DNA from 4 places in the Lysinibacillus sp. FSL H8-0500 genome. Region 1 is predicted to be linked to each of the others. Evidence: riboswitches for the same ligand, from Rfam matches in the RefSeq annotation. Region 1 holds a riboswitch; each other region holds the start of a gene.
What was found. Region 1 has a riboswitch for cobalamin ahead of MHB44_RS20280 (iron chelate uptake ABC transporter family permease subunit). Riboswitches for the same ligand answer to the same signal wherever they lie in the genome.
Positions count from the first base shown of each region.

Region 1 (6,014 bases):
AAAATTCCTTGATGTTGTGATTGATAACTTTATCGATTGGGCAAAAAAATACGTTTAATTAATAGCTGTCCCATAAGTATACAAGATACTTATGGGCATTTTTTGTCTGCATGAAATCTTCACATTTTTACGGTATACTTTTAAGAAAAATGAGTGGTTACAGATGAGAAAACTATCCCTTAAGCTAGGCATCATCTTTTTTATCACATTATTTTGTATAGAAACTTTTATGATGTTTTTTTTACATGCCTCCTTGACTAATTCTAGGGTTGAAGAAGAATTGACGAGTTTGCAAGCAAGAGGAAACTCACATAGAACAATATTAGAAAAAAATTTTAAGAAGGAAACATTATCGCATGTTGTTCTTATGGAATCAGATGAAAATACAGATGTAGTAATTACCGATGAGGAGGGTACAGTGCTGGCATCCTCTCAATTGTATTCTGAAGTTAAGGATATAATAAATAGGGTTGAGGGAGATATTCCTTACGAGGGGAAGGTCTTACAAGATAATTGGCAAGAGGCGGCATCTATTGCTACTATTAGTCCTATTCAAAAAGAACATATAACGATTGGCTATGTCTATATGTTTCAAAATACAGACTCTATTCATACTTTGATGAAGCGCTTAAATAAGCATTTTCTTATCGTTGGTATCGTATCAGGTTTTGTCACAATTGTAGTTATTATCATTTTATCTCGGAAGCTTGCCAAACCATTAATTCAGATGAAAGAGGCCACATTAAAAATGAGCAAAGGTGATTTTACAGTGGCTCTTTCTACGAATGGTAAAGATGAGCTTGGAGATTTATCGAATGCTATACAACTATTATCCAGTGATTTAAATCATTTAAGGCAAGAGAGAAAGGAATTTTTATCAAGTATTGCACATGAGCTCCGCACACCTTTAACCTTTATTAAGGGCTATACGGATATTCTTTATAAACGTAATTTAGCTGAGCAGGATCGTCAAAAATATTTAGCCATTATAATAGAAGAAACGAATAGACTGTCTCGATTAATCAAAGATTTATTCGATTTAGCCAAAATGGATGAAAATTCCTTTGTTATAGAAAAACAATGTCTTCATTTAAATCTGTTTTTTACAAGCCTAGAAGAAAAGTTAAGCCCTGTTTTTCAAGAGAAACAGATACATTTTACTGTGCATTGTGATGAGGAATCAACTTTATGGGCAGATCCATCAAGACTCGAACAAGTCATGAGGAATCTTTTAAATAATTCACTCACTTACTGTACATCAGGAGATATGACTTCTGTCAAGGTAACAAAACACAATGACGTATTAACCATTACCATTCAAGATACAGGAAAAGGGATTCCGAAGAAGGATCTGCCGTATATTTTTGAGCGTTTTTATCGGGTAGAGAAATCCCGTAGTCGAGCATTAGGTGGTTCTGGCTTGGGACTTGCTATTGTGAAAGAGCTTGTACAGGCACATGGAGGGAAGGTGGCAGCTAGTAGTGAAGAAAATAAAGGGACTACTTTCGTATTATCGTTTAAAGGAGTAGAAACGAATGAAAACCATTTTATGCATGGATGATGAACCAAGAATGTTAGATTTACTGACTCTTTACTTAGCGCCCATATATCATTGTAAAGCACTGTCGTCTGTACAAGAGGTGTTAGATTATTTGGATGAAAAGCATGTAGATTTAGTTCTTTTAGATATTATGATGCCAGAAATGAATGGTTGGGAGGTTTGTAAAGAGATAAGGAAGTTTTCGGATGTACCTATTATTATGCTAACAGCAAAAGGGGAGCATGCTGATATTGTAAAAGGTTTAAATATTGGTGCAGATGACTACATATTAAAGCCCTTTGATGAAGAGGAGTTACTAGCACGTATACATGCTGTCTTAAGGAGAACAAAAGCAAAAGAAGAGATTATCATCTTTGAAGGGCTACGCTTAGATAAAGAATCCTTTGAATTACATTTTCGACAAGAGGCTATATCTTTAACACCCAAGGAATTTTCCATGCTAACATTATTTTTAGATTATCAAAATAAAGTATTTTCAAGAGAACATCTTATCACTACAGTTTGGGGATATGATGAGCCCATTGAAGATCGAACAATTGATTCGCATGTCCGTAACTTACGGGAAAAATTACGGAAAAGCAGTTTCCCTGTTGATGATTACTTACAAACAGTTTGGGGAATAGGATACAAATGGCATAAGCCCATAGATAGAAACCATTTTAAACATAAAAGATAGAAAAATAACCTCTTCCAGAAATGCTAGGAGAGGTTATTCGTGTTATTGCATTGCTAGCTCTTCTTCTGTCACCCACTTATGATTTTTCACGGCTTCACGATTTGTAGTTGAAGTGTAATCAATCATATAAACAGTCGTTTGCACAGCCTCATCAATTCGGACAGTCGCATTTTCCATACCTTCCATATGAGCAGCAGCCGTTTTTACTTCTGTACCAGAAGCTAATGGTGCTTCCTCTGGTTCAATTAATTCTTCATGAATGACCCACTTATGTTTTTCCACTCGCTGACCACCTGATGTTGCCGTATAGGATATGATATAAGCAGTTGTATCATATGCTCCAACAATTGTCGCTTCAGCACCTTTCATACCCTCCATATGCCCATCTGTAAGAATAGCTGTACTACCTACTGGAAACTTTGGATTTTCAGCATTTTTCAACGTAACTGGCACTTCTCCTGAATTTGAATGGTTCATCGTAGAATGGTCTATATCTGTTTGTTGTGCTGTTTCATTATTATCATTTGAAATTGATGTAGGCTTTGTTTTATCCTCTGTACAAGCTGATAAACTTAGCAAAGCTATTACTGATAGTAGCCCAATAGACCATCTTCTTTTAACTGTCATATCATGTCCTCCTTACCTATTTGCCCTTACTGTAGCAAATAAATATGCAGAAATGATGAACAGGAACTTTCAATCGAAGGTCATTATAAAAAGCCCTTCTTTAGTCTGTCACTAAAGAAGGGATGAAGTTATTTTATTGGAATGATTTTTAATGTTTTTTGTAATCGGTGAGCGAAGATACCTGCAAAGATAGATAAAATAATATCCTTTGGTAGTGGAGGAACCATCCACAGCCACGCTAATTTATAAGTAAAGCCTTCTGGTGCACTTGCCCAAACTTTATACGCAAAATACATCCAATTTGTTCCAAATAAATAATTGATAACAAATGCTACTAATGCAGCCACTATGTACCTTACCTTTGTGCCGCTACGTTCTACAATAAGACCAGCAATAAATGCCACTAAAATATATGACACAATAAATCCAAAAGTAGGGCTTAAAATTTTACTGAAGCCTCCACTAAAGAGAGCAAAGACAGGTGCTCCTGCTAAACCGATACACATATAAACGGTACAAGCAAGCGCCCCTTTTCGACTGCCAAGAATAAGTCCTGCTAAAATAGCAAAAAAAGTTTGTAGTGTGATTGGGACACCACCCACTACTAAAAATGGTACGAAGGAAGTAATATTAGCACCTATCATCATTAGTGTAGAGAATAAGCCAATATAAGCGATATCTACGGTTCTTAATTTATGATGCGTGTGTTCTGTAACTGTTGCCATGCTTTCACCTCTAGTTTTTATAAAGTTATTAATGATAGTGTAAATAACTAGTGTATTTGTGTCAACCTAAAATTATATTTAGTTAACAAAAGTGTTGGCTGTGAAATAGTAGCTCCTTATAGACTAACCAGCTATAAAACTGTATGATAGAATCGTGATCATTTTATAATATTCGCTACTATTGGTGTGACATCTTTTTTATGTCACTTAAAAGGGAAGTCGGTGAAAGACCGACGCTGTCCCGCAACTGTAACGAGGAGTCCTATGCTATTTCATGCCACTATTGAAGAATGGGAAGGCTGTCATAAGGATGTAGAATCGAAGCCAGGAGACCTGCCAATTAGTAAGACCTGTAATGCCCACGAGGATGCAAGCAATTACGGACAATAGCTGGTTATTTTCTGACTTTGTTTAATCGAGGGTATTTCTATGCATATTTTTGTATAGAATACCTTTTTTATTTTGATACAACTTTATCGGTGTTGAGATAAATAGTTAGCGACTATTACAGGTTTAACTACGTGTGATTAATTGCTTCATCCATCAAATTTGTAGGAGTTTAAACGGATGAATAAAAAATTTATATTTTTTTCATTAATACTTTTTCTAGTATTGATTATTTCAATGACATTTGCTGTAATGGTCGGGTCTGTATCTGTAACACCATTATATGTTTGGAAGGTTATTCTTTCAAAGCTCCCTTTTATCCAAAGCTTTATAGAGCCTGATTGGAGTCGCTCACAGGAAATTATTATTTGGCAAATACGAGTACCGCGTGTCATACTAGCGGCTATTGTTGGAGCAGGCTTAGCCATTGCGGGAGCTGCTATTCAAGCGCTTGTGCGAAATTCTATTGCTGATCCTTATATTTTGGGCATTTCTTCAGGCGCAGCGGTGGGGGCAACCTCTGTTATTATTTTAGGTGCTTTTTCATTTTTAGGTATATACGCTCTTTCTGTATCTGCATTTTTAGGGTCGTTGCTTGCCATCGTGCTTGTATTTTTCTTATCACGTGTTGGTGGACGAGTCTCTATTTTCCGTCTGTTGCTGGCAGGAATGGCTGTGTCCTTTATTTTAACAGCCGTTTCGAATTTTATTTTAATGATGGCTAAGCAGGAGGGAGCTTTAAAGGCCGTAATGTTTTGGATGCTCGGTAGTCTAGCAGGAGCTAAATGGACGAATATTATTGTTCCTGCTATTGTACTTTTCGTTGTACTTATACTGCTTTGGCTCCATTACCGAAACTTAAATCTACTATTATTAGGTGAAGAGGCAGCCGTAACATTAGGGGTGAACCTTCAGCAATTTCGTATACAGCTAGTCTTACTTGTCTCGCTGTTAACAGGTGTGCTTGTGGCTGTTAGCGGCTCTATTGGATTTGTAGGATTAATTATTCCGCATATTGTACGATTAATTGTTGGGTCTAATTATAAATACGTTATCCCGATTAGTGCCTTATTAGGAGGAATCTTCTTAGTTTGGGCAGATGCAGTGGCTCGAATTATTATTGCTCCTCAGGAAATGCCAATTGGTATTATTACAGCTTTTTGTGGCGGACCATTCTTTATTTGGCTACTCCGTCGAAATAACTATTCTTTCGGTGAAGGAGATTAATAGACATGACATTGGAAGCAAAGCAAGTATCATTCTCCATTAACGATCAGCGCATATTGCATGAAGTCAGTATTCATATAAAGGAAAAGCAATTTGTTGGGTTAATTGGCCCTAACGGTAGTGGTAAATCAACCTTACTGAAAAATATGTATCGTTTATTAAAGCCTGAAAAGGGTATGATTTTATTAAATGAGCAGGATGTTTTAAGGCAATCTAGTAAAGCGATTGCTAAAAACCTAGCTGTTGTAAGTCAAGAAACACCTGTGTTATTTGACTTTACTGTGCATGATTTAGTCAGTATGGGGAGAACGCCACATAAAAAGCTATTAGAGCTTGATCAGGAGCAAGATTTCCAAATTGTTAAAGATGCTCTTAGACAAACGGGTATATCTCATTTAGAGAAACGAAGCTTTAGCTCTCTTTCAGGAGGCGAGAAAAAGCGCGTAATGGTTGCACGAGCACTCGCTCAACAAGCACAGGTTCTAATATTAGATGAGCCGACGAACCATTTAGATGTTCAACATCAACTTCAACTTATGGATTTAATTCAAACCTTACATTTAACCGTAGTAGCAGCTTTACATGACTTAAATATCGCGGCCATGTACTGTGATCAAATTTATGTGTTACAGCATGGTCGGATTGTATGTCATGGTACACCAGAGGAAGTGCTAACACCTGCGTTATTGCAAAAAGTATTTGGTGTGTACGCTGATATTCAAACACATGCATTGACAGGTAAGCCATATCTTACCTATGTTCCTGAACAATTTACAAAAAATGCTAAAGATCGAGCAAGTGCAGTAAAAGT
Region 1 covers NZ_CP150292.1:4,238,087-4,244,100, reverse strand. The annotation lists gene MHB44_RS20305 (NADPH-dependent FMN reductase) at 1-58, shown strand, start outside; gene MHB44_RS20300 (ATP-binding protein) at 164-1,561, shown strand; gene MHB44_RS20295 (response regulator transcription factor) at 1,536-2,237, shown strand; gene MHB44_RS20290 (YdhK family protein) at 2,280-2,864, opposite strand; gene MHB44_RS20285 (biotin transporter BioY) at 2,993-3,589, opposite strand; cobalamin riboswitch at 3,755-3,945, shown strand; gene MHB44_RS20280 (iron chelate uptake ABC transporter family permease subunit) at 4,157-5,203, shown strand; gene MHB44_RS20275 (ABC transporter ATP-binding protein) at 5,209-6,014, shown strand, end outside.

Region 2 (6,014 bases), 1.1 Mb from region 1:
GGCTTCAAGGTATTGTGAAGGCAGCAGGTAATTCGATTACACAAGATGCGATTGAACAACTTGTTGCAATGGTTGGAGCAAATATGCTGCAATTACAAATGGAAATAGACAAGCTAACTCTCTATTTAGGAGAGGGTGGTGAAATTACGGCCTCATTGGTAGAAGAGTTAGTGGCAAAAACTTTGGAAGAGGATGCCTTTAAAATGCTGAATGCTTATTTGGCGAATGATGCTGTTGGCGCTTTGACGATTTATCATGATTTACTGCGCCAAAAACAGGAGCCTATTATGCTTGTAGGTCTACTTGCCTCCAATGTTCGTACAATGTCGAATGTTTTTTATTTATTAAAAAAGGGCTATCATCCACAGCAAATTGCAAAAAATTTAAAAATCCATCCGTATCGTGTAAAGCTAATGGTTGAGCAACGCCACCGCCCTTCAGAGGAAAGTCTACTGCGGGCATTATACCAATTGGCTGAGGTTGATTTACAGTTAAAATCGACAGGTGGTAATCGTGAGCGCTATTTAGAACTTTTTTTATTACGACAGCTTTAACTTAGGAAAATCAAAAAGACCAGCTACCTTTAAAAGAGTAGTTGGTCTTTTACATCATTACGCTTTTTTAGCAAGGCGAGACTTTTTACGAGCCGCCGCATTTTTGTGGATAAGTCCTTTTGAAGCTGCTTTATCTAAAGATTTATAAGCCGCTTGTAAAAGCTCTTGTTTGTTATCAGCGTTAGCAGCAACAGCGTTTTCAGCTTTTTTAACTGTAGTACGCATTGCAGATTTAGCTTGAGAATTAGCAAGGTTTGCTTTTTCGTTTACTTTTACGCGTTTAATGGCAGATTTAATGTTTGGCATCTATTTCACCTCCTAAATTAGGTACGAGATGATAACTTCTCATTGATTTCTTGTGTCAATACAACAAAAATCATTTTAACAAACGCTTGGACAAATTGCAATAGATAAATGCAAAGAATATTTACTTGACAGTTTGAACAAACTATAGCTTGAGGTGAGCTGTATGCAAAATTTTAATTGGCAACGAACAGATTTAATCGATGAATCAGAAGAGGTAGTTGTCCATCAGACGAAAGAACAAAAAGAAAAGCTAGAACAGGCGAGCGGCATTCAAATAGAAGATCGGAATGCGGGTCGAGTAAAAATTACAGATGTTCTTGTAGACGCTGAAGGGGAAAAGCAAATTGGTAAAAAGGAAGGGCAGTATATTACACTTTCTGTCCCGACACTGACATTAGAAGATCGAGATGGCTTTGCACAACTAGAGCAGGAATTGCTTGTGAATTTCAAAAAAATGCATGATTCACTTTCTTGGCAAGAAGACGATAAAATTTTAATAGTTGGTTTGGGAAATCGTACCATTACACCAGATGCAATAGGTCCCTATTTAATTGATCATTTGCATAGTTTAGATGTCATTGATGAAAAATTTGTCATGTATGCTCCAGGTGTAACAGGACAAACGGGCTATGAAACAGGCGAGTTTGTAGCTGCCATTGCTAAGCGTCTACAGCCGAAATTAATCATTGTAGTGGATGCGCTTGCTACAAGAGCGAGTAATCGACTATGCAAAACAATTCAATTAACCGATACAGGCATCCATCCAGGCTCAGGGGTAGGCAATCAACGGCAAGAAATTTCCTATGAAATGCTTGGTATCCCTGTGACAGCTATTGGTATACCAACAGTGGTTGATGCGCCTGTATTAATTGCGGATGCGGTAGAAACAATGCTTCGCTCAATAGCTGCTCGTGTGGCTGAGCGTCATAAACCATCATCAAAGCTGTCTCTCTCCTCCTGGCAACCAGATATTCAGCAGGAGCTTGATATGTCTTTAGTACAGCCTATTTTTGGAGAATGGGCAACATGGTCGAGGGAGGAACGCCAGCAATTATTTGAAGAAACCTTGACAGGTGCACATACACAGCTAATGGTGACGCCAAAAGAAGCGGATTATTGGGTGGACCGCTATGCAAAATTAGTTGCCTCTATGTTAATGAATTGGGCAAGCGCTCTATAAAAACAGCTGTCTAAAATACTACAATTTATGCGAAAAACGAGAAAAATTTTTTCGTTCTAAATGCCATACCCCCTCCATACGATAAGGGGAGGAGGGTGTGACTTTGCTAAAAAAACTACAATGGTCATTTGGTCTATTATTGTTCTTTTTCGTATTACCTGTCATTGCTGGGCAACTTCCGTTCAACAAGCAAGCATCGACTCCGACGCAACAACCAGAAGATAAACAAGTCGTGTTTGCCGCTACTAATTTAGCTGAACAAAATGCACTTGAACAAACGAAAGAGCCTGAAGTAGCTGCTGATCCTTTTAAAGTGTTAGTGTTGTTTACACATTCACATGAAGCATATGAGCCAATGGTGAAAGCTGTAAGTGGTAAGGTAGCGACCTCTCATGAAACGGTCAATATTATGGGTTTTAAGGATAAGATTGTAAACCATTTTAATGTCAATGGCTTAACAACGAATGTATTGGATGTAGATGTGATGAAAGAATTAAAGCTAGAGGGCAAGGGCTATCATGAATCCTATAATGTGATGAGACCGCATCTAAGCAAGCATTTAGAAACAAATAATTATGATTTAATATTAGATTTACATCGTGATGCATTAAAGCATGAGTTAACAACTGTGGGGTATAATGGTGAGAATTATGCAAAAATTGCAATCGTTGTTGGTGCAGAGCATGCAAATTTCCGCTGGAATACTGCCTATGCTGAAAGTTTATCATCCACATTAAATGCAATTGTGCCTAAAATATCAAAAGGGGTTATTTCTAAAAGTGGTGATGGCGTTGATGGGCGCTACAATCAAGATTTAGCAAAGCAAATGATGATTGTGGAAATTGGTGGCATCGGCAATACTGAGGAAGAAGTCAATCGTACAATTGCCGTTTTAGGAAAAGCAATTGCCAAAGCATTTGTTAATGATACAAAAAAATAACTATATAGTAAAGGGAATATTAAGTCAGTGCCGCGCTGTTAACTGCGCCACTGGCTTTTTTCGGTTAATTACTTAGTGTAAGCCATTTTTTATAGGTGTATTAAAAAAACAACTATGTACGTTTCTACTAATCAAAAAGATTATTATACTGTCACTAATGAATAGAATCGCTACAAAAGGGTGAAATATAAGTAAACTTTTCCAACATTTTTTCTTTTTTATTATAATATTTTGAAAATAAGGAATTTGTGCTATACTTTCTAATAAGTGAATAGCAATTGCAGAATAAAGGTGCTCTTTTATAGAGCTTAATAGGGAATTCGGTGCAAAACCGAAGCTGTTTCCGCAACTGTAAGTGTAGATGACTACAGCGTAATACCACTGTCGAACGAGGAAAAATGCCTCCAGTAGATGGGAAGGTGCTGATTTTAGGATACACAAGCCAGGAGACCTGCCTTTATTTCATCGTATTAACTCTCTTCGGAAGCTAGGAGAACTTACGGCAAATAGACGGACAGGCAAACTGTATTTTACGCCTTTTTTCTGTTTTCCATTAGATGCTTCCCCCCTTTTTGGGAGAAGCATCTTTTTCTTTTTCGAGTTAATAGCAAGAACATTCACGAAATAATAAAATAGGAGGTTTTGCAAATGAAGATTTTCAAGAAATGGTGGCAATTAGCGTTTGCCCTGCTTTTAGCAGTTTCGCTTGTATCACCAACAGCAAGTGCCGCAGTATTACAGCCTGTAAACCAAGAACAACAAGCAACAACATTTGATGTTACATTATCTATTGATGGTTTATACGGTACAACTATTGTGCCAGAAACAATTGAGGATGTTGAAGCAGGGACAACGGCGCTAGAGCTTTTAGAACAAGTACTACAAGACAATAACAAACCCTATGTAGTAACTGTTCATCCTGTGTATGGGCCATACCTTGAATCAATTGATGGACTGGCTGCAGGGAGCTTAAATGGCTGGGATGGCTGGGTATATACAGTAAATGATATTAGCCCAACAGTTGGCTTAGGTGCTTACGTATTAGCTCCGAATGATGAAGTTCATGTGTATTACACTACATGGGCTCAGCTAAACACGCCAAGCACAGTTGCTGTAGATGATATAAATCCATCTGTTACGGTAAATTTAACTGGTGATTTATTGAATACGGGGACTGCTTCGAATTTAGCAAATTGGACAATTGACACAGGGACAACAGCATTAACAGCTCAGTCTGTTACTGTGAATACAAGCCAACAAGCTGTTATTACATTTGCAGGTCAAGCGGAAGAAGGCACTATTACGATTACAGCCTCTGCCAACGCATTACTTGGTAATTCAGCAAGCGAGCCACTTGAAGTGGACGTCCAATAGTTGGGTAAATTCATACTGACAAGGTGAAAGAATTCACCTTGTCAGTATTTAACTATTTATAGGGGAGTGAATTTTATATGGCTATATGGAAAAAGCAGCTACATATAGCGGTTATCTTTATTTTAATATTGTCGCTATTTTCTCCATCCATTACTGTAAAAGCACAGCATTTTGAAGGGGAAATATTCGATTCAATTATAGAAGATACTAGCGATATTGAACTTAATGATTCACCAGAGCAAGGCAATGCGAAAGAATCCAATAATGAACCAGAACTAGACAATTCAGCAGAACGGGATAATGTACTAAAATCTGAGAATGAAGTAGAGCATCTTATGCCACTACAGGATGCAATAGAATTTGCGCCCTTTTCAGGTAGTGAGATTCAGCTAAATACAGAGAAGCCTTTATTATTATTAGAAGGAGAAACATATCCACTTACTGTAACTGACGCAACAACAGAGGATAGTGCTATAGTTGTATGGTCTTCAAGCAAACCTAACATTGCGACAGTTGATGTCAATGGGCTCGTAACAGGCATTGCTATTGGAGATGCAGAAATTACTATTGCGATAGGTGCAGTATCTAAAACAATTAAAGTTCATGTTATTCCAGAGGCAGTAAAAGAAACAATAGATTTAATTATCGCACTGCCTGATGAATTAGAACCAACTGAAACGATCTATCAGCAATTACTTACGATCCGAGAAAAAGAAACTAATTTATCTAAGCTAAAAATACGAGATCTATTCGATAATACGTCTTATGACAAATTGCTACGTCAAAGAGAAGTTGAATTTACCATTAAATATATGGAGGATCCAGCTAACGCTACACCCGCAGTTGAGGAGATCACGACGTTAGATGAAAATCTTAGTGATCAACTAGAAAAAATACGTAAAGTATATACATCCTTTTTCTCAATTAGTGGTCGTTATCAGCCAACTGATTTGACATTAGAAGCACTTAATTATGCGTTAGCCAATAAAGAAGTTAAATATGCAATTCTTGCTATTGATACACTTCCTAAAATAGGGGATTTAACACCAGATCCAACTATAAAAGTGTTGCTTGACTATGCTAGAAAAAAATATGAGAGTATAACCAGCGTTCGACCAACACCTCCTTTATTTCCTGGTTTGCCTCCTGGAAATGAATCATTTAAAGTTGATGTAACAAATAGACAGGAACTTTTTGATAAAGAAGTTAAATATGTTGAACTATTAATTGATGCAATTGATACAAATAGCCCATTAGTAAAAAATCAATTAAAGGCAGCAAACGATGCATATAGTAACTTGAAGAAGCTCAAAGATGCTAGTAATAAGGCACAGCACACTAAAGTATCAAACTATAATGATCTCCTTGAAAAGGAGAAAATAATTAATGCAGAGGGCGATATTAACCAAGTTATTGCCAAAATTGATGCACTTCCTTCTGTAGAAGAACTTGTTTGGGCTGATTATCTAAAAATATTTGAAGCTCAACAAGCCTATGACCAATTATTAGCGATTCATAAAGAGCTAGTAACAAATTATGCTAAGCTAGGGGTTTTACAAAAGCGTCTTATACAATTACAGCCGCCAACAGTTGATACATATACTACTGTTGCCGAATATTTAACCAAAAATTTAAATAGTCCTGGTTATGGGTACGAATG
Region 2 covers NZ_CP150292.1:3,155,114-3,161,127, reverse strand. The annotation lists gene holA (DNA polymerase III subunit delta) at 1-554, shown strand, start outside; gene rpsT (30S ribosomal protein S20) at 612-860, opposite strand; gene gpr (GPR endopeptidase) at 1,024-2,040, shown strand; gene spoIIP (stage II sporulation protein P) at 2,138-2,980, shown strand; cobalamin riboswitch at 3,253-3,454, shown strand; gene MHB44_RS15060 (DUF4430 domain-containing protein) at 3,629-4,354, shown strand; gene MHB44_RS15055 (S-layer homology domain-containing protein) at 4,432-6,014, shown strand, end outside.
Region 2: linked by a shared signal. The riboswitch ahead of MHB44_RS15060 (DUF4430 domain-containing protein) and the one ahead of MHB44_RS20280 (iron chelate uptake ABC transporter family permease subunit) in region 1 are both predicted to bind cobalamin.

Region 3 (6,014 bases), 1.9 Mb from region 1:
CGTTATCTTCATGTAGATTGCTGTACGGCTTGACGCAATGTTTTAGCAGCAGCAACCATGTTCGCTAAAGCTGCAACGGTTTCTGTTTCTTTTCTCGTTTTTAAGCCGCAATCTGGATTTACCCAAAATTGATGACGATCTAGTACCTGTAAACTATCTTTCATAATCGCGAGCATTTCTTCCTCGCTTGGTACACGAGGGCTATGAATATCATAGACACCTAAGCCAATTCCTTTTTTATAGGGCTGCACTTGTAGTGAGGTAATGAGTTCCCCATGGCTTCGCGATGTTTCAATGGAAATCACATCTGCATCTAATGCACTAATCGGTTCGATGAAATCATTAAACTCGCAGTAGCACATATGTGTATGGATTTGTGTTTCATCTTTGACACTGGATGTCGCAAGCTTGAAGGAATTGACAGCCCAATCCAAGTAAGCGCCCCATTCTTCCTTTCGAAGCGGTAAACCTTCTCTTAACGCTGGCTCGTCCACTTGAATAATCGATATACCTGCGTTTTCTAGTGCTTCCACCTCTTTGCGAAGTGCTAATGCAATTTGATAAGCAACATCTTTACGGGACAAATCATCGCGCACAAAGGACCAATTTAATATCGTTACTGGCCCTGTCAGCATGCCTTTTACAAATCGCTTTGTTAGGCTTTGAGTATAGGCTGATTCCTTTACAGTAATTGGTGAAGCCCACGCAACATCTCCATAGATGATCGGAGGCTTTACACAGCGTGATCCATATGACACGACCCATGCTTTCTCTGTAAAGGCAAAGCCAGTCAGCTTTTCACCGAAATATTCGACCATGTCTGTGCGCTCAAATTCACCATGAACAAGTACATCGATATCTAGTTCCTCTTGTATTGTTACCCAGCGTTTTGTTTCCTGCTCTATAAATGCTTCATAGTCATCATTCGATAATTGTTTCTTTCGCCAAGCATTACGATTTCTTTTCACCTCATCAGATTGTGGAAAGCTACCGATTGTCGTTGTTGGGAACAGCGGTAATGCTAAGGCTTGTTGTTGAATCGCTTGGCGCTGCGTAAAATCACTGTGTCGTTCAAAATCTTGCGTTGTCACAGTTTGAACAGCTTGCTGTATCAACTTGTTTTGGCGGATTGGATGATTTTTTAGACCTTCAATCGCCTTCATACTTTCTGAAAAATTATGTTGTAAGGTACCATCTTTATCTCGTCTACATTTAGTTAGCCCTGTAATTTCAACGATTTTTTCATCCGCGAAGGCTAGCGCCTGCTTTAAAACAGGCTCAAGTTTATTTTCAAGAGAGGTTGTGATAGGTACATGCTGTAGGTTACTGGATGGTTGAATCCATAGTTCTGCCGCATGACTTAGCTGTTCAATGGCTTGAATCGTTGCGTTGACCTCTGCAAGGTTTGAACGCCAAATATCACGGCCATTTACAACCCCAATTGCCAATACTTTATCCTGCGGGAAACCAAATTGACGAAGTGACGCCATATTTCCTTTATAGCCATGAACAAAGTCTAGGCCAAATCCTTGAACAGGCAGCGTAATCAATGTTTCATAGGCACATAATGCTTCAAAATAAGTCTGTAGCACGATCTTAGCCTCTGGAACGGCAACAGCTAACTGCTCGTAAATTTCTTGCACTAGCTTTATCTCTGCTGGATCAAGAGTTGTAACAAGGGATGGCTCTTCTAGTTGAATCCAAGTGGCACCTGCATCCACTAACTCTTTTAATACCTGCATATAGAGCGGTATTAAGGCTAATAAGTATTCAACCTGTGTTAATTTGTTGTAGCCTTTCGTTAGCTTGCAAAATGTATAGGGACCAATTAATGTCGGTTTCGCAATGATTCCGAATGCTTCCTTCGCCTCTAAAAAGTCGGCTAATACTTTATTTTCTGTTAGCTGCAAGGTTTGTCCCTCATACTCTGGAACAATATAGTGATAATTGGTATTAAACCATTTTGTCATTTCACTAGCTACGGCTGTTTTGTTCCCTCTTGCTACACTATAGTAGGTATGTAAATCGACTTTACCACCTTGCCAGTTAAAGCGTTTTGGTACTAGACCAAACATCAAAGCCGTATCTAACATTCTATCGTAATACGTAAAGTCGCCAACCGTCACCATATCGATACCAAGGTGTAGCTGCTTGTCTATTCTCGATAAACGGATCTTCTTTAATTTTTCCTCAAAGTCTTCTTCAGAAATTTCATTACGCCAAAATGCCTCTAATGCTTTTTTCCATTCGCGATCTTCCCCTATATATGGGTAGCCGATGAGTGTGCTTGTATAGGTCATGTTTTAATCTCCTTTTTTAAAAAAATAAAAAGCCATTCTCCTATTTGGAAAATGGCTGCATGTTAAAATTATTAATGCTAAAACAATACGAAAAGTATCTCCTTTCGCATAAACATTATCGCACGGTGCCTATCTGGTCACTTTTCACCACCTATTTCCTCGTAGGTATTTGGTGTGTACTAGAAATTGGCAGGTCTCCTGGCTTTTCATCAACACGCCTCACAGCCTTCCCAGTTTCCCCAGTGGCATTTGTGATTTGCTCCGAATTACAGTTGCGGGACAGCGTCGGATTTGCACCGACTTCCCTTTTAAGCCAAACTCTCGTTTGGCACCAAGTCTTACACATTATTCAATTATGTTCCTACTATAACATACATTTCAGAATAGTGTAATTATTTTATACTATTTATTTTGCTAAATGTTCTAAACTAATTGGATTACTAATTTTAATAATAAAACTTTCATGAGTTTTTTACTCCCAACCCTAGCATGAAAATGTGGTGTTCTTGCCAAGAATGTTAGCAACTACAAATAGGATGTAAGACATGGTTTTTTATGATGGCTTAGACCTTGGAAATAAAACTGTTTAAGTGAATTTTGTTGGTAGTTCCTATGCATGTAGAGGATAACTACGGACAGAAAAATGCCTATCTTCAAATTCACTCACTGTTTGTGATTTTAACAGAATGGTGTGAGATCAATGGAAGTCTTTAGGAAGAATATTTTCAGGAAACCGAGACATTCCCTATCCCTACAAAGGATTTATTTCGTCTGTTAAAGTGATTATAAGACTATTGTGTAACCCATGTTGTGATGAAAAGTACAAGCGTCTACTGGAAGCCTGAGTTTTATCCCCCTGGTAATCATGAGAGTGTGGGAAAAAGAAAATGTATGCTTCCCGTTAAGGGAAATCCACATCTTAAATCAGCCATGAGGCAACCTGGGCTGTTTCAAGAGGTCGAAATCGTTGGTATTGGCCACTTGCAGCACGTAGGAGCAAGAAAAAAGCACTCGTTGCGATTTCGCATCGAATGCTTCGAATTATTTACTCCATGTTACTGCCCTATAAAGAACCACAAGTGATATAGCGTAGCCAAAGACCAAGAATTTTAAACCAAGATACTTTCTCCGCAGGTACCTTTGCTTTCTCATTGTCTTTTTCACTGTGTATAGAATAACCTAGTTCCAATAATAATATTCAAATGACAAAGGCATTCTTTATTTTCACAGAAAAAAACTGTTAAGGTCATTTATTAGTATGTGAGGAACCGATATTGGTCGAAGTTTTGAGGAATTGTTTATGCAAAATGAACAAAGGCTAAAAATTATAAAAGATAGCCCTGTGTATAGATACATTGAAATAACTAAACGCAATTAAATATGCAAAAGTTATCTTGTGAAAAATGGAGGGTTTTAAGGATTTACATTCCCTACTTTTAACCAACATAATATGGTAGAGTATAAAAGAATTTAAAATACACAATGCCTCTTTCAACTTTTCTAAAAGTCGATGGTGTCAATAAAATAGGAGTTATCTAGTAATGATGTCAAGAGAAAAATTAGAAAACAATCAAGTTTTTCTGTATGTAATTGTTTTGTTAATAGCAGCAAGTGTAGGGTTATTAGCACCCCGTATCGGTATGCAACTTGACGTTACCATTTCATTTGTTATTGCTATTTTAATGTATAGCATGTTTTCGCAAATCCCATTTACATCTTTAAAAGAATCGTTTTCTAATCGTCGTTTTATTTGGGCTCTGCTAACTGTCAACTATATGGCTGTACCTATCGTTGTATGGCTGCTAGCAAGGCTATTACCGGAACATCCCCCTTTATTGCTTGGTGTTTATTTAGTATTACTGACACCATGCATTGATTATGTGATTGTATTTACGGCACTTGGACGTGGTAATGAAAAGGCCATGCTAATCTCGACACCCATTCTCTTCATTACTCAAATGCTATTATTGCCTTTATATTTATGGTTATTTATAGGGAATGAAGCAGCGAAAATTGTTGAAGTAGCCCCTTTCCTAGAGGCATTTTTCGGGCTTATTGTCATACCATTAGTCATTGCTATTACTCTCCAACTGTTTGCTAAAAGATCACAAGTTGGGAATAAATTAATTCATCTATCTGCATGGCTCCCTGTTCCGTTTATGGCGTTAACGCTTTTTGTTGTAGTCGCATCTCAAATTGGAAAATTATCGACATCATTTGAATGGATCATAAAGGTTATCCCCATATATATCGCCTTTATGATTATGATGCCGTTTATTTCTAAATTCATTGGAAAATCGTTCAAATTGGATATTGAATCAGGTAGAGCATTGATTTTTAGCGGTTCTACTCGTAATTCGCTGGTCGTTCTTCCTCTAGCTCTATCTTTGCCAGACCATATAAATACGTTAGTCGCTGCAATTATTGTTACACAAACAATTGTAGAAATTATAGGGGAAATTATTTATATTCGCGTTGTTCCGAATTTACTTAAATAAGCTAGTCTCGAAATAATTTTTTATCTAATTTGTGGAAAGAACGACTTGCTTAAACACGCTCTTTCCTCTTATTTTATTATTTTCCGATAGAAGACCCCCACTTTAAGGAACGTGAAGGAGATAGTCCTGTGAGTAAGGGGGAGATGAATGTCGATCTAAATTGTCGTACAATTAGAATGTATGTGCTCTAATGAACCTGTACAGTTTGCTCTTTGAAAACTGAAGATAGGAGGTTGTAACAGGAAAGTTCGTCTGTTATGTAAAATCTTCAACGTTCTATCGCTCTGTCTAGCCGAAAAGCGAAAACCAAGCAGTACGCTAGACAGCGGAGTCCAATGTACAATCCTTGCAAGTTTTTCACCGTAGGGCCTACGGGTAGAGCCTGCTACTATAACTAGACGTTGGTCTGGTGTTCGCAGCAGTCCCACACTTCTATAAGTGAGGGTAGTTCAACAGTTTTGTTAGCACTTTTACTTCACCTTTTTTTCCACTAAAAAGCGCCACTTTAAACAGTGATCACCTCAATTTGTATAAACTATCTCCTTTGAATGATAAATTAATAGTACATTTATAAGTATATGAACAAATATAAGGAAGCCTTATTTTTCTCGACTATAAACAGAAACAAGGCATGCCTCTTTCCCTCGTAACTTATACTCAAAATGGTTGATAATTGAATGACTACATCATTTCATATGCTAACAAATGATGTAGCTGTAGCTATTGGACTGACGACTGCTTTAATATAGAAGAAAATGGGTGTTTTTAAGGTTGAAGAAGTGCTTATACGGGGATATATTTAAGTCAACGATTATAGAAGAAGGAGTGAAGAGAAGGTGAAAATAAAAATAATTTTATTTTTGTTTATTTGTTCTGTATGGTTAGTGGCTTGTAGCAGTAATAAAGAAACAACACAACCTATAGAAATTCGAGAATTAATTAATTTTGAAGATGAAAAACCCGACACATTACAGCTAATCTCTGATGCGAAGGATATTAACATTATAGAGGAAACATTTAAAAAAGCTAGAGAATTCGGTGAAGTGGATAACAAAATAGTTCCGCAATATAAGATCAAACTCAACGATGATGAATATTATTTATGGATAGACCATACAGTCACAGGGACAATAGCAAATGTAAATAATAGAAATATATTTTACAATATTCTAGCTACTGACGAATTTAAAGAGGCTATTAAGTATCGAGAACAAAA
Region 3 covers NZ_CP150292.1:2,342,451-2,348,464, forward strand. The annotation lists gene metE (5-methyltetrahydropteroyltriglutamate--homocysteine S-methyltransferase) at 9-2,300, opposite strand; cobalamin riboswitch at 2,471-2,651, opposite strand; gene MHB44_RS11185 (bile acid:sodium symporter) at 3,842-4,798, shown strand; gene MHB44_RS11190 (hypothetical protein) at 5,635-6,014, shown strand, end outside.
Region 3: linked by a shared signal. The riboswitch ahead of metE (5-methyltetrahydropteroyltriglutamate--homocysteine S-methyltransferase) and the one ahead of MHB44_RS20280 (iron chelate uptake ABC transporter family permease subunit) in region 1 are both predicted to bind cobalamin.

Region 4 (6,014 bases), 1.5 Mb from region 1:
CATTGGGGTCTGCCGCAAAGTCACCACGAGCCTCTCCTGTCTCCTGATTCATTGCCCATGGCTCGTTTTCCTCGCGTAAGCGTTGATGTGGACGTAATGGCTGCTTCTCTTCACCAAGTGTATATTTTCGTTGATAGCCACGTGGTGTAATCATTTTATTATCATAGAAAAATGTCGATGAATTCCCAATAATCACCGTTGTAAGCATACCAATATCGTGCTCTAGCATTTCGGCTAATGTTGTCATCGTAACTTCTTGACGCTCACGATAGGCACTTTTCACAAGTCCAACAGGTGTATCAGGTGAACGGTATTCTAAAAGAATGCGCTGTGCCTCCACAATTTGTCTTGTACGACGACCACTTTTAGGATTGTAGAGCGCAATGACAAAATCCGCCATCGCTGCTGCCTCTACACGCTTGGCAATTAAGTTCCAAGGTGTTAAATGGTCGCTTAAGCTGATAGTACAAGCATCATGCATAATCGGGGCTCCTAGTAAACTAGCACATGAATTAATCGCTGAAATACCTGGAACAATTTCAACTTCAATGCCCGTTGCCTCTGTCCAGCCCAGCTCAATTAACACTTCATACACTAAGCCAGCCATCCCGTAGACGCCCGCATCTCCACTGGAAATTACAGAAACAATACTGCCAGCCTCTGCTTGACGCACGGCTTCCTGTGCACGTGAAACCTCCTCTGTCATACCCGTACTAACAATTGATTTGGCATTGACTAAATCTTGAATAAGCTCTACATAGGTTTTGTAGCCAATAATCATATCACTTTGTTGCAATGCCTCTACAGCACGTGTCGTAATATGCTTAAAATCTCCAGGTCCAAAGCCCACTACGAAAATTTTCCCTTTTTGTGCCATTTTGCTACCTCTCTTTCACCTTTTCGATCCCTTTAATAGCCGTTGTTTGTGCTGTACGCTGTAATGTACCTTCACGCAATGTAAAGACATGCTCCTTGTGTAAAGATTCATGATGTAAGTCTTGTACAAGTGCTCTCGCATGCTCTGTTGATGGCACACGATACCAATTGCCCTGCGGATAGGCAATGACAACGCAAGCATCCTTACACCGTCCATTACAGCGTGTTCTTGTCGTATGTATTTCTTGATCAAGTGCCTGCCGCTGTATTTCATCTCGAATGGCTTGTGTAATATCCTCCGCATCCTTTTTCATACAGCTACTGCCGTTGCAAATAAAGAGATGTGTTTGCATCCCCTCTAAATTCCATGTTGTCATCTAATCGCTCCCTTCATTTGCTTTTTTGGAAAAGAAAAAACCTTTACTCTTCGCTTGAGAGTAAAGGTTTTATAGAAGCTTAATAAAAACGAATAAAATGCTGGTACCCGCTCTTGCTCCAACTTCTCCCTCCGAAAAGTTTGCATGCACAATCAATTAAGCAGGTTTCCTGACTTAAGCTTCATCTTACTTTCACGCCTTCCCAGTTTGCACAAGTGGCTTTGTGATTTCATCAGCTATTACAGTAGCGGGGGCTGTATTGGATTTTCACCAATTTCCCTATTATCTCGAAAATTTGAGCACTTATTGATGTTTTTATATGAAATTATTATCGTTATCCATGAATAGAAAACTGTCTCTATCATAGCTTATTATTTTAAAATTTCAATATTTCTTTAACAATTTGTGATAAATTTATCAGTTTTGGTTATCAGAATTTTCGACATTGACGCCCAATTCAAAAAAATTTTATAAAAAGTATAGCATATTTATGGAAATGCATGTTACAATTTGTCGTGAAATCTCACAATTCTATATTTTTTTCGGTGTAAAATGCTTGTTATTTTACTTAAAAGGGAAGTCGGTGTAAGTCCGACGCGGTCCCGCCACTGTAATAGGGAGTTTTATAGAAAATGCCACTGTCCAACGGATGGGAAGGCCTATAAAATAGTGAACTAGAGCCAGGAGACCTGCCGAAAAATACGTGACCGTTTCAGCCTACGAGGATAGGTGTGCAACTTAGCAGATACGCATGTTTTTGCTCTCTTAGTATGCACTTTTCCTGTAGCGGAGAAGTGCTTTTTGTATGGACGTGGCCAAATAGCCTGTTTAGCGAGCAACAGGATGCTTATGGACTCATGCGAAAGTCTAAATACGCAAAGAAGAATTTCTCCGCACGTAATATTTTTACAATTTATTCAGAATGAGGAGGAAAAATATTGAAGCTTTCTTGGTGGAAATTTAGTTATTTTTTAGTGGCATATTTAATGGTGCCAAAACAAGCTTTTGCCATGCATATCATGGAAGGTTTTTTACCAATTGAATGGGCGATTTTTTGGTGGGTTATCTCTATTCCCTTTATTGTACTAGGATTGCGCTCCATTCGAAAAACAGTCGAAGCAAACCCTGAAACAAAAATGATATTAGGTCTTTCAGGAGCCTTTGCATTTGTCCTATCTGCCTTAAAAATCCCGTCTGTTACAGGGAGCTGCTCGCATCCTACAGGTGTTGGGCTTGGTACAGTGTTATTTGGTCCATTGGCAATGAGTGTAATTGGAACGGTTGTTTTATTATTCCAATCCTTACTTTTAGCACATGGGGGCCTTACAACGTTAGGAGCAAATGCCTTTTCAATGGCGATCGTAGGTCCTTTTATCGTGTATTTTGTCTTTAAAGGGGCACAAAAAATAGGTTTGTCGTTTTCATTAGCTGTGTTCTTCGCTGCCATGCTTGGCGACTTAGGCACATATGTTGTGACTTCTGTACAGCTAGCACTTGCCTTCCCTTCTGAGGTGGGTGGCTTCGCCGCATCCTTCACAAAATTCGCAGGTATTTTTGCTTTAACACAAATTCCATTAGCCATTAGTGAGGGGATTTTAACAGTAATTGTGATGAACTTCTTGAAAAAATATAATATTAGCGAATTAAAGGCATTACGTGTTTTCTCAGCAAAGGAGGCACACTAAGATGAAACGTACTTTATTACTATTAGCCATTGTTGTCCTGTTAGCCATTATCCCCCTGTTTATTCAAAAGGGTGCAGAGTTCGGTGGTGCTGATGGTGAGGCCGAAGCAGCCATTGGCGAAATTAATAAGGATTATGAACCATGGTTTGAAAGTTTATGGGAGCCGCCTAGTGGTGAAATTGAAAGCTTACTATTTGTACTACAGGCTGCGATTGGCGCAGGCTTTATTGGCTACTTTATCGGCTATATGCGCGGCAAGCATAAAGAAGGCTAAATACGATGCTATTAATCGATAAGTATGCTTACCTTAATAAACTAGCGCACGTTCATCCACTAGAAAAAATGATCTTTTCCTTAGGACTATTGTTATTATCCCTAATTTTAAGAGATGAACAGCTTTCACTCATTACATTTTTTGTAATGAGTGCTTTTATCATTTTCGGCGCAAAAATCCCATTAAGCTATTATGTAAAACTATTGCTATTACCAGCCTTTTTTTTATTCACTAGTCTTGTATCCATTTTAATCTCAATTGCACCATCTACACATGTGCTACCTCCTCACATTTGGTCTTTCACCTTTAGCAATTGGACGATTTTTATTGGGCAGGCCAGTATGACAGCAGCACAGCAATTATTTTTTATTGTGCTTGGTAGTATCAGTTGCTTATATTTTTTAATCCTAACAACCTCAGTTCAAGGAATTTGCTATGTTTTACGACAATGGCGATTTCCAGTGTTATTAGTTGAATTAGTAGAGCTAACCTATCGTTTTATTTTTCTTTTTTTAGCTAGTATGCAAAAAATTTACCTCGCCCAGCAAGCACGTCTCGGCTATTATTCACCTATCCAATGGCTACGTTCACTATCCATGCTGATAGCAGCATTATTTGTGGAGATGTTTCAGCGGAGTCGAGCGCTTAACAATGCGATGCAGTCACGTGGTGGCGAGGCTGTCTATTGGCAGAAAGCAAGCTCTTATAACAAGAAAAATTGGCTAGGCATGGCACTTATTTTTCTACTCTTTATCGTATATGGAGGTTTTTTCGCATGACAGCCTATTATTTTGAACTTCATCATCTGTCCCATATTTACGCAGATGGCACAACAGCGCTCACAGATATTTCATTGCAAATTCCAAGGGGGAAAAAAATTGCGATCCTTGGACATAACGGTGCAGGAAAATCAACATTATTTCAGCATCTTAACGGGATATTAAAGCCTACTACAGGCACTATTTCTTTTCAGGGTAACAAGCTTCAGTACAGCAGCAAAGCTTTAAAGACCCTTCGTCAACAGGTTGGTATTGTCTTTCAAGATGCAGACCACCAGCTTTTTTCAGGCACAGTCAAGCAAGATATAGCGTATGGACCGCTTAATTTGGGCTGGTCTACTGAAAAAATTGAGGAAAAGATCGCCTGGGCGGTTGCACAAACAGAGGTAGAGAATTTACTAGATAAGCCGATTCATTTCTTAAGTGTTGGACAAAAAAAACGTGTGGCGATGGCTGGTGTTTTAGCAATGGAGCCATCTGTTCTCTTATTAGATGAACCAACAGCAGGTCTGGATCATTATTATGCTACACAAGTTTTACAATACCTAGCAAAATTAGAGGATGGGGAAAGAACCATTCTATTAGCAACACATGATATTCAACTCGCCTATGAATGGGCAGAGCAAATTATTGTGATGGAGGCAGGGTCAATCATTTATAATGGTGATCCCATCACTCTATTCTATAACGAAGAACTATTAAAACGTGCCCATCTTGAACGCCCATGGGTCTTTGCGATGGCCATGCTATTACAAGAAAAAAAGATCTTAACGAGCAAGGAGCCAATACCTCGTTCTAGGGATGATTTACACAGACTTATTCAACAGCTTTAAACAGTTTGACCAGGGGCTAATTTAAGCAGCAGTGAAAATTTTTCCTCATTTACGAAACTTTTCTATTAGTTAATCGTATAAATATAGTCAAGGCGTTCAATAGGCAAAAATAAGAACTATGATTTCCATCTAAGTAAGAAGATAGCAAAAACTCTTCTATCTTTAGAATAGAACGGAAGTAAGGGTTTGAAAATTTATGTTTATTGGGAGGCCAAACTTAACATATGAAGGAGAGAAAGTTATTGAGAAATTGGTTGAAGAAATCCGTCACTGTGGTAGCATCTGCTGCACTAATGGTCCCTGCTGTCTCTGCCTTTGCGGAGACCCCACAGCCTGCTACAAAGAATGGCAAGCTTGAACAACTTATGCTTGCAAGTAATCAAACACGAACAGGACAAAATTCACAGAATAGCGAAAAATGGATCAGCAAAAATACAATTGTTATTAAGCATGTAGGGCTTGATCAAAATGTACATAAAAAAATTGGTGCTAAGGTCCTCCGCTCCATTCCTTCATTAGGATATGATGTTATTCAGTTAAACAAGGACGTCTCGCTTGAAAAAGCTGTCTCTTACTATTTACAGCAGGATGGCATTACAAGCGTATCCCCTAGCTATATATACCATACATTTGCCACGGACACCGATCCCAAGAAAGAAGAAATGTATCATTTAAGCCTGCTACAAATAGATAGGGCACTTAAATTAGCAGGTGATCATGAAGTAACGGTGGCTGTGATTGATTCGGGCGTGGACTTTAAGCATCCCGATTTAAAAGCTCAAGTACTACCGCCCTATAACGCAGCCGCACCAGCTAATACAACTTATACAGCCGATCATGGTACACATGTAGCAGGAATTATTGCTGCTGCAAAAGATAATGGTATTGGCGGACATGGCATTCATCCAAAAGCTAAGCTTCTACCCATTGATGTATTTAATGGCAAGGAGGGCGCCGATGATTTCACAATCGCACAAGGTATTCTATACGCCATTGAACAAGGCGCTGATATTATTAATATGAGCCTTGGCGGCTATGGAGAGTCTCCACTTATGCAAGAGGCTGTCCAAAAAGCGATTGATAGCGGCATTACCATTGTAGCTGCTGCAGGCAATGAGGCGACAGATGAATACTCCTTCCCTGCTTCCTTTGAAGGTGTCATTAGTGTTGGCTCAACAAATAACAAAAAT
Region 4 covers NZ_CP150292.1:2,760,045-2,766,058, forward strand. The annotation lists gene cobJ (precorrin-3B C(17)-methyltransferase) at 1-877, opposite strand, end outside; gene MHB44_RS13245 ((2Fe-2S) ferredoxin domain-containing protein) at 882-1,253, opposite strand; cobalamin riboswitch at 1,395-1,575, opposite strand; cobalamin riboswitch at 1,780-1,965, shown strand; gene MHB44_RS13250 (energy-coupling factor ABC transporter permease) at 2,192-2,938, shown strand; gene MHB44_RS13255 (energy-coupling factor ABC transporter substrate-binding protein) at 2,940-3,212, shown strand; gene cbiQ (cobalt ECF transporter T component CbiQ) at 3,218-3,991, shown strand; gene MHB44_RS13265 (ATP-binding cassette domain-containing protein) at 3,988-4,824, shown strand; gene MHB44_RS13270 (S8 family serine peptidase) at 5,067-6,014, shown strand, end outside.
Region 4: linked by a shared signal. The riboswitch ahead of MHB44_RS13250 (energy-coupling factor ABC transporter permease) and the one ahead of MHB44_RS20280 (iron chelate uptake ABC transporter family permease subunit) in region 1 are both predicted to bind cobalamin.